DNA from 2 places in the Burkholderia singularis genome. Region 1 is predicted to be linked to the other one. Evidence: predicted binding sites of a transcription regulator. Region 1 holds the regulator's gene; the other holds the start of a gene.
What was found. The regulator NrdR, encoded in region 1, represses ribonucleotide reductase genes. The targets are predictions, from matches to a motif close to CACNANATNTNGTG.
Positions count from the first base shown of each region.

Region 2: AQ611_RS03915 (ribonucleoside-diphosphate reductase subunit alpha) is a predicted target of NrdR. The motif match lies at 3,861-3,874, and genes of this name have one in related genera.

Region 1 is NZ_CP013448.1:1,133,040-1,140,951, forward strand. Features, by position in the region: gene tolR (protein TolR) at 1-329, opposite strand, end outside; gene tolQ (protein TolQ) at 340-1,017, opposite strand; gene ybgC (tol-pal system-associated acyl-CoA thioesterase) at 1,178-1,675, opposite strand; gene AQ611_RS05185 (SDR family oxidoreductase) at 1,758-2,504, opposite strand; ZMP/ZTP riboswitch at 2,727-2,826, shown strand; gene glyA (serine hydroxymethyltransferase) at 2,981-4,228, shown strand; gene nrdR (transcriptional regulator NrdR) at 4,235-4,714, shown strand; gene AQ611_RS05200 (type II secretion system protein) at 4,914-5,474, shown strand; gene AQ611_RS05205 (type IV pilus modification PilV family protein) at 5,471-5,875, shown strand; gene AQ611_RS05210 (PilW family protein) at 5,872-6,657, shown strand; gene AQ611_RS05215 (hypothetical protein) at 6,720-7,253, shown strand; gene AQ611_RS05220 (prepilin-type N-terminal cleavage/methylation domain-containing protein) at 7,266-7,715, shown strand.
Region 2 is NZ_CP013448.1:852,114-860,025, forward strand. Features, by position in the region: gene AQ611_RS03890 (hypoxanthine-guanine phosphoribosyltransferase) at 1-330, opposite strand, end outside; gene ffh (signal recognition particle protein) at 434-1,801, opposite strand; gene AQ611_RS03900 (cytochrome C assembly family protein) at 1,888-2,775, shown strand; gene AQ611_RS03905 (PP0621 family protein) at 2,790-3,122, shown strand; gene ampD (1,6-anhydro-N-acetylmuramyl-L-alanine amidase AmpD) at 3,119-3,709, shown strand; gene AQ611_RS03915 (ribonucleoside-diphosphate reductase subunit alpha) at 4,018-7,005, shown strand; gene AQ611_RS03920 (ribonucleotide-diphosphate reductase subunit beta) at 7,375-7,912, shown strand, end outside.

The DNA.
Region 1 (7,912 bases):
GGGTGATCGGCTTGGCGCGACACGATGAAGCTGTCAAGCTCGGCTTTCGTCATCGCATCTTCCTGCGACGCGCCCGATTCGCTCTTGTAGCGAACGCTTATTTTGCCGTCGGCGCGGATGTTGACGACGACGGGCGGCGTCTGATCCTGCGGCGCCGCATTGCCGACGGTCGGCAGATTGACGATCGACGGCGCGACGAGCGGCGCCGTGACCATGAAAATGACGAGCAGCACGAGCATCACGTCGATGTATGGCACGACGTTGATGTCGGCCATCGAGCGGCGCGAGCGGCCGCCGCGCATGCTGGAACGAATGGGAGTGCCGGCCATCGCGTGCTCCTTATTGCGCTTGGCGCTGCAGGATGTTCGAGAATTCTTCGATGAACGTCTCGAAGCGGATCGCGAGGCGGTCGATATCGTGCGCGTAGCGGTTATACGCGACGACTGCCGGAATCGCGGCGAACAGGCCGATCGCGGTTGCGACGAGCGCCTCGGCGATGCCGGGCGCGACGTTCGCGAGCGTGGCTTGTTGCACGTTCGCGAGCCCCCGGAACGAGTTCATGATCCCCCAGACGGTGCCGAACAGACCGATATACGGGCTGACCGAGCCGACCGACGCGAGGAACGACAGGTTGGATTCGAGAACGTCCATTTCACGCTGGAATGATGCGCGCATCGCTCGGCGGGCGCCATCGAGAAGGAGTGTCGGATCGCTCAGGCGCTTTTCCTTCGCTTTGAGGAATTCCCGCATCCCCGATTCGAAGATCCGCTCGAGCGCGCCGATCGTGTGACGATTGTTTGCCGCGCTCTGGTACAGCGCCTGCAGATCGCCGCCCGACCAGAAGTCGCGCTCGAAGCGCTCGGTTTGCGCGCGGGCGCGGCGGATCGCAAACCATTTGCGGAAAATGAAGGTCCACGACATCAGCGACAGGATGAGCAGGAGCCCCATCACCGCCTGAGCGAGCACGCTCGCATTGAGGACGAGGGAGATGATCGACAGGTCTTGAGCAGTGTTCATAGAGGTTTGATTAACGTCCCCTTCGGGGAGGGCCTGACCAGGGTGCCCGGCCGGAATATTCCGGCGGCGCGCTGCAGGGCCATTCGGTTTGGCGCGCCGCAGGCACCCCGCCGAACCTAGCTTAGTAGCGGGTCACGGGGGTGAAGTTCATCGGCAGTGTCTAAACGGCACCCGGGCGCTCGGCGTTGACACCGCCGCCGCGCAGGCCGCGCGCGGCCGGCCCCCGCTTGAGCGCCTCGAAGACGGGCGGCGGGATCAGGCTCGATCGGAACACGGTGCGATCGACGCAGGCAATTCTCACCTTGGCGGTGACGAGGAGCATATCGTCCCGCCACGCCTGTTGGGTGAACGTCACCGATGCATGGCCGAGCCGGTCGATCTTGCAGGTGATCGTGAGCGCGTCGTCGAGCCGCGCCGGGGCGCGGTAGTTGAGCGCGGCATCGCAGACGACGAAGATCGCTCCCGTCTCGTCGGCGACGCGCCGTTGGTCGACGCCGCACGCACGCAGCCATTCGGTGCGCGCGCGCTCGAAGAATTTCAGGTAGTTCGCGTAATAGACGACGCCGCCGGTATCGGTATCCTCGTAGTACACGCGAACGGGCCACACAAAGTCTGGCGCTGCGTCTGGCTGTTGGGTGGGCTCAATCATGGCGCGCATTCTACCGGAACGGCGATTTCGATTCGTAACGGTATGTCGTCGCGCGGGGCGGCTTTGCGGGCCCCCGCGCGCTCGACCCGGCTCAGCTCCGATGAACGGTCAGCCCGGCAGGGGCTTGCGCGACCGGCATCATCTCGATCGTGTTGATGTTTACGTGCGCGGGGCGGGTGGCGATCCAGTAGATCGTGTCGGCGATGTCCTGCGCGGTGAGTGGGGCGACGTTCGCATAGACATTTGCCGCCTTTGCGTCGTCACCACGATAGCGCACGTTCGAGAATTCGGTGCCGCCGCAGAGGCCCGGCTCGATATCGGTCACACGCAGCGGCGTGCCGACCAGATCCGCGCGCAAATTCAGACTGAACTGGCGTACAAACGCCTTGGTTGCGCCGTAGACGTTGCCGCCGGGGTACGGATAGCTGCCCGCGACCGAGCCGAGATTGAAGATATGGCCGCGGCCGCGCTCGATCATGCCCGGCAACAGTGTGCGCGTGACCGCGACGAGGCCCGAGCAGTTCGTGTCGATCATCGTTTGCCATTCGTCGAGGCTTGCCTTGTGCGCAGGCTCGACGCCGAGCGCGAGGCCTGCGTTATTGACGAGCACGTCGATCGCGCCAAACTCCGCGGGCAGCGACGCCGGCACGGCTTCGACGGCCGCCCGGTCGCGGACGTCGAGTTCGAGCGGCAAAAGCGCGTTGCCTAGCTCGGCGGCAAGCGCGTCGAGACGATCCTTGCGGCGCGCGGTGGCGACGACGCGATGGCCGCCTTTGGCGAAGATCCGGGCGATGGCGGCGCCGAAACCCGCCGACGCGCCGGTGACGAACACGATCATTGCTGCTGCTCCTTGATGGACGCTTGGGACGCTTGCTTGGTGGAACACGCTAGCCTACTGGCATTGCGGCGGTGCGACAAGGCCGGGATGCGCCAGACGCGCGCCCCGCGCAGACCGGGCTGGCGGTGCCAATCAATTTGCCCCTTTTTTTGGCCGGCATGGTCCGGCAAGCTCCGTTTGGTTGCCTATTCACCGTGCATCCAATAAACTAATGCGCTCAATATCTCCCTGCGTGACTGGCGATAAGGCCTTTCGGGGCCAAGGTGGAGCGTCCCACCGTGAAGCGCGGGGTTCGCTTTTGCCGTTCGCCTGGGCAGCCGTTGTGCGCCGTGTCGCGTGCGCATCGCCGGTGGCTGTCCTGCCTCGCGTTCCACGGAATCCTCCGCTACGTCGAGCTGGCTCTCCACCGTGTCGAGCTGGCCGGGCGACATATTCGGCCATTTTCGGTCAACCTGTACACACTTAACGGAAACCGTATGTTTGACAGAGCCCAGAGCACCATTGCGAATGTGGACCCCGAAATTTGGCAAGCGATTCAGCAAGAGAACACTCGCCAGGAAGAGCATATCGAGCTGATCGCTTCGGAAAATTACACAAGCCCGGCCGTGATGGCGGCGCAGGGCTCGCAGCTCACCAACAAATATGCGGAAGGCTATCCGGGCAAGCGCTATTACGGCGGCTGCGAGTACGTGGACATCGTCGAGCAGCTTGCGATCGATCGTGTGAAGCAGCTTTTCGGCGCCGAAGCCGCGAACGTGCAGCCGAACTCCGGCTCGCAGGCGAACCAGGGCGTGTTTTTCGCCATGCTCAAGCCGGGCGACACGATCATGGGGATGAGCCTTGCGCACGGCGGCCATTTGACGCATGGCTCGCCGGTCAACATGTCGGGCAAGTGGTTCAACGTCGTCAGCTATGGCCTGAACGAAAGCGAGGACATCGACTACGCCGCCGCGCAGAAGCTCGCTGAAGAGCACAAGCCGAAGATGATCGTCGCGGGCGCGTCGGCGTTCGCGTTGAAGATCGATTTCGAGCGTCTCGCGAAGATCGCGAAGTCGGTCGGCGCTTACTTGATGGTCGACATGGCGCACTACGCGGGGCTGATTGCCGCGGGCGTCTATCCGAACCCGGTGCCGCACGCCGATTTCGTCACGACGACCACGCACAAAAGCCTGCGCGGCCCGCGTGGCGGCGTGATCCTGATGAAGGCCGAATACGAGAAGCAGATCAATTCGGCGATCTTCCCGGGCATCCAGGGCGGCCCGCTGATGCATGTGATCGCGGCGAAGGCCGTGGCGTTCAAGGAAGCGCTGTCGCCTGAGTTCAAGACGTATCAGCAGAAGGTGGTCGAGAACGCACGCGTGCTGGCCGACACGCTCGTAAAGCGCGGCCTGCGCATTGTGTCCGGCCGTACCGAAAGCCACGTGATGCTCGTCGATCTGCGCGCGAAGAACATTACCGGCAAGGCGGCGGAAGCGGCGCTCGGCGCGGCGCACATCACGGTCAACAAGAATGCGATTCCGAATGATCCGGAAAAACCGTTCGTGACGAGCGGTATCCGTCTTGGCTCGCCGGCGATGACGACGCGCGGCTTTGGCCCGCAGGAGGTCGAACTCGTGGGTAATCTGCTCGCCGACGTGCTGGAGAATCCGGAGGACGAAGCGACGATCGCGCGTGTGCGTGCACAGGTCGCCGAGCTGACGAAGCGGTTCCCGGTTTACCGCTGATCGGCCATGCGCTGCCCGTTTTGCCGGCACGACGACACGCAAGTAGTGGATTCTCGCGTGTCGGAGGACGGCGCCGCGATACGCCGGCGCCGCCGCTGCTCGGCCTGCGATAAGCGTTTCACGACGTATGAGCGGGTCGAGCTGGCGTTGCCTGCCGTTGTGAAGAAAGATGGCAGCCGCACCGAATTCGATCGCCGCAAGATCGTCGCAAGCATGCAACTGGCGCTGCGCAAGCGTCCCGTTGCGGCTGACGCGATCGACGCGGCGGTCGCACGCATCGAATATCAATTGCTCGCATCCGGCGAGCGCGAGGTCCGTAGTGAAAGGCTCGGCGAACTCGTAATGAACGAGCTGCGCGCTCTCGATACGATTGCCTATGTGCGTTTCGCGTCTGTCTATCGGCGGTTCGAGGACGTGTCCGAGTTCGCGGACGTGATCGAAGAATTCCGGCGCACGGCGCCCGCGAAGCCGCCGCGCAAGCGTTGAGCTTGCATATTTCCTTTCCTTTTTCATTCCGTAATCCGTCCGTTTCTTGTGTGCATTGCCCGGGCTTATCGCGCGGCAACCATGCTCGCCTGGACGATTGTCGTTCGCGTCGCCATGACGCGCGACTCGGCCAATCGGCAGATGGTATGCATGTGCACGTACCGGTAGAGTCGACGCATTGGATTGACGGAGGCGCACGATGCAGGCGGGCAGCAACTGGCGGGTAGCGGCGGGATTTACGCTCATCGAGCTGATGGTTGTGCTTGTGCTGATCGCGCTCGCCACGACGTTGACGGCATCGACGCTCTCCGGAGCGCGAATGCGCGATCGGGTCGAGGCGCGCGCTCGCATATTCGGCGCGGCGTTGGCTTATGCGCGTGCAGAAGCGTTCAGACTCGGCACTCGCGTCGTGCTATGCCGGGCCGGCACGGCAGCCGGATGTATCGCGGCGGGCCGGCCCTGTAACGATAGTGCGACCGATTGGTCGTGCGGCTGGTTGGTGGTCGTTGCGGATGGCGCTCGCGGTACGCGCGTGCTGCGGCGTTTCGCGCGCGATTCGCAGGTGGCCGTGACGGGTGCGGGCGGCGACATTGTGTTCACGCCGCCGGCAGGACAAGTGATCGGCGGTTTTCGGAGTTTCGAATTTACGCCACACGATGCATCGGGCGTATGGCGCGGCGAGCGCTGGCTGCGTTGTTTGCGGATCGCGTCGGGCGGCCGCGTGCGGATCACGGAGGGCGGTTGTGGAGCGCCGGCGTGAAGCGCCGCCGTATGACGCGGGGCGGCTCGCTGGTGGAGGTGACAGTCGCGTCGGCACTGCTTGCGATGGCCGCGCTCAGTGTGATTGCCGCATTGCTTGCGGCGATACGCAGCGAGCGTGATGCCGTATATCGCGAGCAGGCATGGCTTCTCGCCGATTCCTGGGCTGAAACGGCCCGGTCTGTCGGACCGGCGGGCATTGACTGGCAAGCAGCGGTGACTGCGTTGCCGCATGGCAAGTTGGCGCTTGTCGGCGCGGGCGGCGGCATGGCGACGCTGCGAATCGAGTGGGCCGGTGCACAGCCGGCAGCCGAAGGTCCATCGAGTTGCACTGGGGTTTTTGTAACGGCGGGCGGCGTGCGATGTGTGGCGCTTGCCTTTGCGACTGCGGGCGGCGGATGAATCGGATATCGCATTGGCGCGCCCATACGTTGATCGAGGCAATGGTCGCGATGACGCTCGGTTTGCTGATTTTGCTAACGGCGGTGTCGCTTTATCGCGTCCAACGGGCAGCGTATGCGGCGGCGGCGGATGCCGCACGGATGCGCGATTCGGCGCAAGCGGCGCTTGTGTTGCTCGCTCAGCAGATTCAGATGGCCGGTTTCGTGCCACTTGATGCGCACGATGTGCTGCCGGCGCCTGGACTCTTCGGATGTGTGCGGGCACGGGCTGTCGGTGCGGATACTCAGCCGGCATGCGATCCGCTTGCGAGTGGCTCGGACGGGCTCGTCGTGCGCTACGTTGGCGACGGCGTGTCGACGTGGCTTACGGTAACCGGCCAGGCGACGGATTGCCTCGGTCAGGGTGTCGGTGCGGCTGATGCGAAACCGTTGATCGTCAATCGCTTTTACACGCGTGTCAGCGCGTCGACGGGCGAGCCTGAGCTGTATTGCGAAGGCAGCGGCAGGCGCGGGCTTGCGCAGCCACTCGTCGAAGGTGTCGAGCGATTGTGGTTGCGTTACCGGTTGCGCGGTGCCTCGGAGTGGGTTGATGCATCGGCGCTGTCTGCTTCGGCCTGGGATAGCGTCGCAGCCGTTGCCGTCTGTATTGAGGTGCGCGGAAGGCCGACTGGCCGTGCGGCGCGCTATGTCGACTGTTCGGGACGAGCAGTGGTGGCCACGGATACTCGAGCAAGGCTCGTATTGCGCCGTTATGTTGCGGTTCGCAATCGGAGGAACGGATGAGTGCTTCATCGGCGGTTGTATTGCCATCGAACCGAACTTCGGTAAGCGCCGAATGCTGGCGCATGCGCTGTGCAACCAAGCGGTGGGCGCGTTGCGGATATCGTTCGCGGGGCGTCGCGTTGCCGGGCGTGCTGGCCGTGACGGCTTCGCTTGCCGTGATGTCGTCCGCATGGTTCGAAATCGCGGCGACGGAAATGCGGCGCACGACGAGTCTTGCCAGCCGGTTGATTGCTTTTCATGCAGCCGACGCGGCGCTCGATGCCTGCGCCGATGCGCTGCTGAACGGCACGGCCGCCCACGATGCCGCGCCAGCGGAAGACGCTGCCGGCGAGCCGGCCGAATGGCGAAGCCCAGGCGCGTTCGACGGTAGCCGCGCATTCGCGCCATATCCAAATTGGCCTAATGCAGCACAAGCGCCGAGCTGTGTGATCGAGGCGTGGCGCCTGCCCGCGCGGCCCGGTGCGCGCGCGTATGTCGTGACTGCACGGGGTATCGGCGCGACGCGGGATACGGGCGAGTGGCTGCAACTGCAGATCGTTGTCGAGCGCGGGCGGGTCGAGCGTCGGTGGCGGCGAGTCGTAGGTAGGCCGGCTTAGTGCAGAGGGGCGATGTCGTCAACGAAAGGTGCCGCGAATTGTCGCGGATTCTCGCTGATTGAAGTGATTGTCGCGCTTGCGATCGTGGCGGTGCTCGCGGCATTCGCAATTCCATCGTATCGGCGTCACGTCGAACGAGGGCATCGGTTGAGTGCGGTCGCCGCGCTATATCGCGCGGCGCAATATGTCGATGCATTCGGCGAAACCTTGCCCGCCGCATTGCCTGACGGGTTGAGTCGGGCACCTGAAACAGGTGGTGCGGTCTATTGGCTGAAAATGACGGCCGAAGAAGCGCACGGCGGATACGCGCTGGAGGCGGGCCCGGCGACGAATGGCCCGATGCGCGACGATGGTTGCGGTGTCTTTGTGCTGTATGCGGACGGCACGCGCGAGAATCGCGCAATGGACGGCGCAGCCGGGCAGCAAACCTCCGGTGTGGGGGCTTGCTGGTTGACGAATTGAGTGCTCGATAGGATAGGCGAATGCCGACGGGGCGAGGCCAGACAACCAGCGCGACTGCGAGGCGAAACAACGGGGATATGCGCGGCCGGAGCGCGGGCAGAGATAGAGATGGCGCGCGCGGGATGGCTATACCGCAGGCACTGCATGGCCGGCCGATTCCATGCGAAGTGCCAGACGCGAAAGTGCCATTCGGTGAT
Region 2 (7,912 bases), 280 kb from region 1:
TTCGTCGAGGATGTCGTCGAGCACGAGCACGATCCGGTCCTTCACCGATTCGCGCGGCGCAACCCGCCAATGCATTTCCGGGCTGCCTTGCGTCGTGTTGCGGTAGCGGGTCAGGTGGATGTAATCGAACTCGAGCGGAAAATCGAGGTGCGGCAACAGCATCCCCGTGAACACCGCCGCGCCGCCCATTACCGACAGCACGAGCGGAAACGCGTCGCCGATCTGCGCACGGATGTCGTCGGCCATCTTGCCGATCGACGCTCTGACCGCGTCGGCCGAGACGATCTCTTCGGAGTGTTTGAAAATATGGAGGGCTTCTTCGCGATTCATGGGTTCGGACGAGCGGTCGGGGACGGACTAGGGTAAAACGGACGCGGGCGACGCGCGCCCGCACATGGCAAATAGCATAAACCCGTGCGCCGGGCAGCGCGCATCAGCGCAGGCCCGGTATCATGCCTTTCATGCCGCGCATCATTTTCTGCAGGTTTCCGCCTTTGAGTTTTTTCATCATCGTGCGCATCTGGTCGTACTGATTCAGCATCCGGTTGACTTCCTGCACCGGCACGCCCGCGCCTGCCGCGATCCGGCGCTTGCGGGTCGCCTTGATGATCTCGGGCTTCGCGCGCTCGGCGGGCGTCATCGAATTGATGATGCCCTCCATCCGGCGGATCTGCTTTTCGGCCTGGCCCATGTCGGCGCCCGCCGCGGCTTGCTGGAACTGCGCGGGCAGCTTGTCCATCAGCGTCGACAGTCCACCCATCTTCTTCATCTGCGAGATCTGCGCGCGGAAATCGTTCAGATCGAAATCGCCGCCTTTTTTGACCTTGTCGGCAAGTTTCTGCGCTTCCTTGACATCCACGCCGCGCTGCGCCTCCTCGACGAGCGCGAGGATGTCGCCCATGCCGAGAATACGGTTCGCCATCCGGTCCGGGTGGAAAATTTCCAGGCCGTCGAGTTTCTCTGCGACACCGACGAACTTGATCGGCTTGCCCGTCACGTGACGCACCGACAGCGCCGCGCCGCCGCGCGAGTCGCCGTCGAGCTTCGTCAGCACGACGCCGGTGAGCGGCAGCGCGTCGTTGAATGCCTTCGCGGTGTTCACCGCGTCCTGGCCGAGCATCGCGTCGACGACGAAGAGCGTCTCCACCGGCTTGAGCGCCGCATGCAGCGCGGTGATTTCCTGCATCATCGCCTCGTCGATGCCCAGACGCCCGGCGGTATCGACGATCAGCACGTCGTGGTAGTGGCGCTTGGCCCAATCGACGGCGGCAAGGCCGATATCGACGGGTTTCTGCTCCGGTGTCGACGGGAAGAAATCGGCGCCGACCTGCTCGCTCACCGTCTTGAGCTGCGCGATCGCGGCCGGACGGTAGACGTCGCACGACACCGTGAGCACCTTCTTTTTGTATTTCTCGCGCAGCAGCTTCGCGAGCTTGCCGGCGGTCGTCGTCTTGCCGGCGCCTTGCAGGCCGGCCATCAGGATGATCGCGGGCGGCGTGACGGCGAGATCGAGTTCGGCGGCCTTGCCTTCGTAGTCGCCGCCGATCACGGCAATCAGTTCCTTCTGGACCACGCCGACGAGCGCCTGGCCGGGCGACAGACTGCCGATCACGTCCTCGCCGAGCGCTTTTTCCTTGACCTTCGCGATGAACTCGCGCACGACGGGCAGCGCGACGTCGGCTTCGAGCAGCGCGAGCCGCACTTCGCGGAGCATCTCCTGGGTATTCGCCTCGGTGAGCCGGGCTTCGCCGCGCAGCGTCTTGACGACGCGCGCCATCCGTTGGGTGAGATTGTCGAGCATGGGGAGCGATGGACAGTGAAGCCACCGGCGCGGGTCGGGCGAAAAGCCGGCCGTCGCGGGCAGGGGGCCTAGTGTAAACTTCGAACATGGATATTGTACTGTATGCCCTTACCGCGCTTTTATACGCTGGTCTCGCCGTGGCCGGCGGGCGGGCGCGCCATGCCGGCGCGCAGCCGCTCGTCGTGAGCGGACCTGCCGTCGGCGCGCAAGCTCGCGAGCCTGCCGCCGCCGGGATCGGCGGATTCGGACGCGTGCTGCTGGGCGCCGCGTTGCTCGCGCATGGGGTGCTGCTGCACATGACGATCTTCCCGCGCGATGCGATGTTGTTCGGCTTCGCGTTCGCGTTGTCGGCCATGTTTTGGCTGGGCGCGGGTATCTACTGGATCGAGAGCTTCTTTTTTCCGCTCGACGGGATGCGGCTGCTGGTGCTGCCGCTTGCATGCGTCGCGTCGCTGTTGCCGCTGGTGTTCGGCGGCGTGCGCGTGCTGCCGTATGCTGCGTCGCCGCTTTTCAAGGCGCACTTCCTGATTGCGAATGTCGCGTATGGTCTTTTTGCGATCGCCGCGCTGCATGCCGTGCTGATGCTGATGGTCGAACGGCGCTTGCACACGTTGCAGCGCGACTCGGCCGGCTGGATTGCCGGCTGGCTCGATACCCTGCCTCCGCTGCTGACGCTCGAGAAGCTGCTGTTCAGGCTGATCGGCGCGGGTTTCGTGCTGCTCACGCTCACGCTGGTGTCCGGCATCCTGTTCAGTGAGCAGATCGGCGCGCCGGCGCTCAAGCTCGATCACAAGACCGTGTTCGCGGTGCTGTCCTGGCTGATGTTCGGCGGGCTCATCGTGGCGCACCAGACATCCGGCTGGCGCGGCCGCGGTGCCGCGCGCTGGGTGCTGGCGTCGTTCGTCGCGCTGTTGCTTGCGTATGTCGGCAGCCGTTTCGTTCTCGAGGTGCTGCTGCACCGTTCCGTGGTTTGATGGCCTGATTTTCGATGCGACAAATCCTTCTCCTGATTCTGTTGTTTTTCGCGAGTTCGTGGCTCGCGAGAAAGATTCGCCAAGTGCAGACGCGCGGCGGCTCGTTCCCCGGAAACGCGCGCGCGCCGTTCCCGGGCGGCTTCGACGACCCCGGCACGGCATCCGGCGGCGCGGCGGGCGGCGCGGCCGCCGACGGCGGCGCGCTGGCCGAGCCGATGGTTCGCTGCGCCGAGTGCGGCGTGCACGCGCCGAAGAGCGACGCGGTCGCGGCGGGCGGCGACTATTTCTGCAGCCCGGAGCACGCGGCGCGTCACGCCGCGCACGCAAACCGCCGCGGCCGGTCATGAGCGACGCGTCGCGCTGGGTGGTCGATGCCGGCGGCTGGGTGGCCGGCGCGCGGCGCGAACCATCGCCGAACGTCGACGAGCGGCCCGCGGGCGTCATGCCGACGCTCGTCGTGATCCACAACATCAGCCTGCCGCCCGGCGAGTTCGGCGGCGACGCGATCGTCGAACTGTTCCAGAATCGTCTCGATTGCGACGCGCATCCTTTTTATGACGCGCATCTGCGCGGCGTGCGGGTATCCGCGCACTTCCTGATCCGGCGCGATGGCATGCTGATCCAGTTCGCGTCGTGTGACGCGCGTGCGTGGCACGCGGGCGCATCGAGCTTCCTCGGCCGGGAGCGTTGCAACGATTTTTCGATCGGCATCGAACTCGAGGGTACGGACGACGTTGCATTCGACGAGCGGCAATACGCGACGCTCGCTGCGCTGTCGCGCGCGCTCGTCGCCCGGTATCCAATCGACGCGTTTGCCGGGCATGCGGACATCGCGCCCACGCGCAAGACCGATCCGGGGCCGCACTTCGACTGGCGGCGTTTTGCCGCCGCCGCCGGCTTTGCGGCGCAGCGTTTTCCCTATCAGCCGCGCTGAGCCCGCGCGCCGAAATTTTTCGCGCGCGCGCCGGCTTGCCTCTTTCCTTGCCCTGTCTGCGATAACGCGCTTGTCAATACGTCCCGCGCAAATTTTTTCGTTTGCGCTACCGCATGCCTCCACTATACTTGGTGCCAATCGAGCAGCACTGCACTAGATATAGTGTGTCGATCGGGGGCATTTTGACCCCCGGCGGCGTCCGGCGGCCATGCCGAACGCGACATTCTTCGTGCAGCGCATCCGGCGATCGATCCGGCGCGCTGCGTCCACACCTCCTTTCGCACCACCCAACACCAGGAGCTTTGCCCATGCAAACCACCGACAACGCGACGCCCCAATTCGAGGGCGCGGCGAGCCGTTCTTTTGCCGGGAGCGCACAAGGCGCGCCGGCGCTCGCGCCGCAGACGACGTATGCCGATTACAAGGTGATCCGCCGCAATGGCAGCGTGGTGGCGTTCGAGCCGACGAAGATCGCGATCGCGGTAACGAAGGCGTTTCTTGCCGTCAACGGCGGGCAAGGTGCCGCGTCGGCTCGCGTGCGCGAACTCGTCGAGCAATTGACGCAATCCGTCGTGCGCGCGCTCGTGCGCAGCCGCCCGAACGGCGGCACGTTCCATATCGAGGATATCCAGGATCAGGTCGAGCTTGCGCTGATGCGCGGCGGCGAGCACAACGTCGCGCGCGCTTACGTGCTGTACCGCGAGAAGCGCCACCTCGAGCGCGCCCACGAGAGCGAAGCGGCGGCCGACGCGCACGAAGGGGGCGGCGGCATCAACGTGACGGACAACGGCGTCACCCGGCCGCTCGACCTGAACGCGCTGCGCGCGCTCGTCGTATCTGCGTGCGCAGGGCTTGGCGATGCGGTGAGCGCCGAGCCGATCGTCGCGGAGACGGTGAAGAACCTGTACGACGGCGTGCCGATGACCCAGGTCTACGATTCGGCGATCCTGGCGGCGCGGACGATGATCGAGAAGGACCCGGCGTACAGCCAGGTCACGGCGCGCATCCTGCTGCACACGATTCGACGCGAAATTCTCGGCGAGGAAGTGACGCAGGCGGAAATGGAAACGCGCTACGTCGAATATTTCCCGCAGTTCATCAAGCGCGGCGTCCAAGCCGAGCTGCTCGACGACAAGCTGTTGCAGTTCGACCTGAAGCGCCTGGGCGAGGCGCTCGACGCGAACCGCGACCTGCAATTCGGCTACCTCGGCCTGCAAACGTTGTACGACCGCTACTTCCTGCATGTCGACGGCACGCGCATCGAAATGCCGCAGGCGTTCTTCATGCGCGTCGCGATGGGCCTTGCGCTCAACGAGATCGACCGCGAGGCGCGCGCGATCGAGTTTTACAACGTGCTGTCGAGCTTCGATTTCATGAGTTCGACGCCGACGCTGTTCAACTCGGGCACCCGCCGCTCGCAATTGTCGTCGTGCTATCTGACGACGGTTGCCGACGATCTCGACGGTATTTATGAAGCGCTGAAGGAAAACGCGCTGCTGTCGAAGTTCGCGGGCGGCCTCGGCAACGACTGGACCCGCGTGCGCGCGCTCGGTTCGCATATCAAGGGCACGAACGGCAAGTCGCAGGGCGTCGTGCCGTTCCTGAAGGTCGTCAACGATACGGCCGTCGCAGTGAACCAAGGCGGCAAGCGCAAGGGCGCGGTCTGCGCGTATCTGGAATCGTGGCACCTCGACATCGAGGAATTCCTCGAACTGCGCAAGAACACCGGCGACGATCGCCGCCGCACGCACGACATGAACACGGCGAACTGGATTCCCGATCTGTTCATGAAGCGCGTGATGGAAGGCGCGGACTGGACGCTGTTCTCGCCGTCGACCTGCCCGGATCTGCACGACAAGTTCGGCGCCGAGTTCGAGGCGGCCTACCTGGCCTACGAGGACAAGGTCGCGCGCGGCGAGATCAAGCTGTTTAAAAAGATTCCGGCGCAGCAGCTCTGGCGCAAGATGCTCGGGATGCTTTTCGAGACCGGCCACCCGTGGATCACGTTCAAGGACCCGTGCAATGTGCGTTCGCCGCAACAGCACGTCGGCGTCGTCCACTCGTCGAACCTGTGCACCGAAATCACGCTGAACACGAGCGACACCGAGATCGCCGTCTGCAACCTGGGCTCGGTGAACCTGGTCGCGCACCTCGCGAAGCAGGCCGACGGCAGCTACGCGCTCGACCACGACAAGCTCAAGCGCACGATCGGCGTCGCGATGCGCATGCTCGACAACGTGATCGACATCAATTACTACGCGGTGCCGAAGGCGCGCAACTCGAACCTGAAGCACCGGCCGGTCGGCCTGGGCATCATGGGCTTCCAGGACTGCCTGCACCTGCTGCGCACGCCGTATGCGTCGGAAGGCGCGGTCGAGTTCGCCGACCGCTCGATGGAGGCGGTCTGCTACTACGCGTACTACGCGTCGACCGAGCTGGCCGAGGAGCGCGGCCGCTACTCGAGCTACCGCGGCTCGCTGTGGGACCGGGGCATCCTTCCGCAGGACACGCTGAAGCTTTTGACCGAAGCCCGCGGCGGCTACGTCGAGGTCGACACGAGCGCGACGCTCGACTGGCCGGCGCTGCGCGCGCGGATCGACTCGTTCGGGATGCGCAACTCGAACTGCGTCGCGATCGCGCCGACGGCGACGATCTCGAACATCATCGGCGTGTCGGCGTGCATCGAGCCGACCTTCCAGAACCTGTACGTGAAGTCGAACCTGTCGGGCGAGTTCACGGTCGTCAACGAATACCTGGTGCGCGACCTGAAGGCGCGCGGCCTGTGGGACGAGGTGATGGTCGCCGATCTCAAATACTTCGACGGGATGCTGTCGCGGATCGATCGGATTCCGTCCGACCTGCGCGCGATCTACGCGACCGCGTTCGAAGTCGATCCGAAGTGGCTGGTCGAGGCGGCGTCGCGCCGTCAGAAGTGGATCGACCAGGCGCAGTCGCTGAATATTTATATGGCGGGTGCGTCGGGCAAGAAGCTCGACGAGGTCTACAAGCTCGCGTGGCTGCGCGGCCTGAAGACGACCTACTATCTGCGCACGATGGCGGCAACGCACGTCGAGAAATCGACCGTCGCGCACGGCGCGCTGAACGCGGTGCCGACTTCCGGCGGCGTGAGCGGCGGCGGTGCGGCGGGCGGTGCGCAAGGCGCGGGCGGCTTTGGCGCGGCGGGCGGCGATGCGCAGTCGGGCGCGTTGAATGCGGCGCCGATTGAAGCGGACGGTCCGGTGTGCACGATGCGCCCGGGCGACCCCGGTTTCGACGAATGCGAAGCGTGCCAGTGATGCGGCGCGCGTAGCAGCGACGACGCGGCGCGCAGCAAGACCGATATAGGTTGAAGTGCGCGCCGCTCTCTACTAAAAAAATGATAAGGATTCTGTAACGCAGCGCACACGTTGCAGACCACGCGAAACACGATCAACGCATCACCGAAGGCGCCACATTTCGAGTTGCGCTCGACGCGACGAACGAGCTTCGATGGACGTCGCGAATCACGTGCTGCACACATCACACACGCGATGAATGACGATGCGTTGCTCAAAGTGTTGTATCGAGGTCGCAACGCGAATCGAAAACAGGAATTTTCCTGAGCGAACTCTTTTAACGCTCAGGAAAAGATGGTACAAACCGATCTAAATTGATGGTGAGAATTTATGCTCAACTGGGATGACGAGATGACCGCCGTAACTCCCGCGAGCGGAGCGCAGCAAAACGCGATGCGCGACCCCGCAGGAATGGTTGTCGGATTGCAGGCCGCGGCGCCTGCCGCTCATCAAACTTCGTCGGCGCGCGACATCTTCGCAGGCGATTTCGCTGTCGCACCTCGCGCTGCCGATGGGCAAGCAGCGTCTGTCGATTCGCAAGCGCGGGTCAATGTTGCCGACAAGCGCATCATCAACGGCCAGACCGACGTCAACCAGCTCGTGCCATTCAAGTACAAATGGGCGTGGGAGAAGTATCTGGCCGGCTGTGCGAATCACTGGATGCCGCAGGAAATCAATATGTCCCGCGACATCGCGCTGTGGAAAGACCCGAACGGCCTGACCGAGGACGAGCGCCGCATCGTCAAGCGCAACCTCGGGTTCTTCGTGACGGCCGATTCGCTTGCGGCGAACAACATCGTGCTCGGCACCTACCGCCACATCACGGCGCCCGAATGCCGGCAATTCCTGCTGCGGCAGGCGTTCGAAG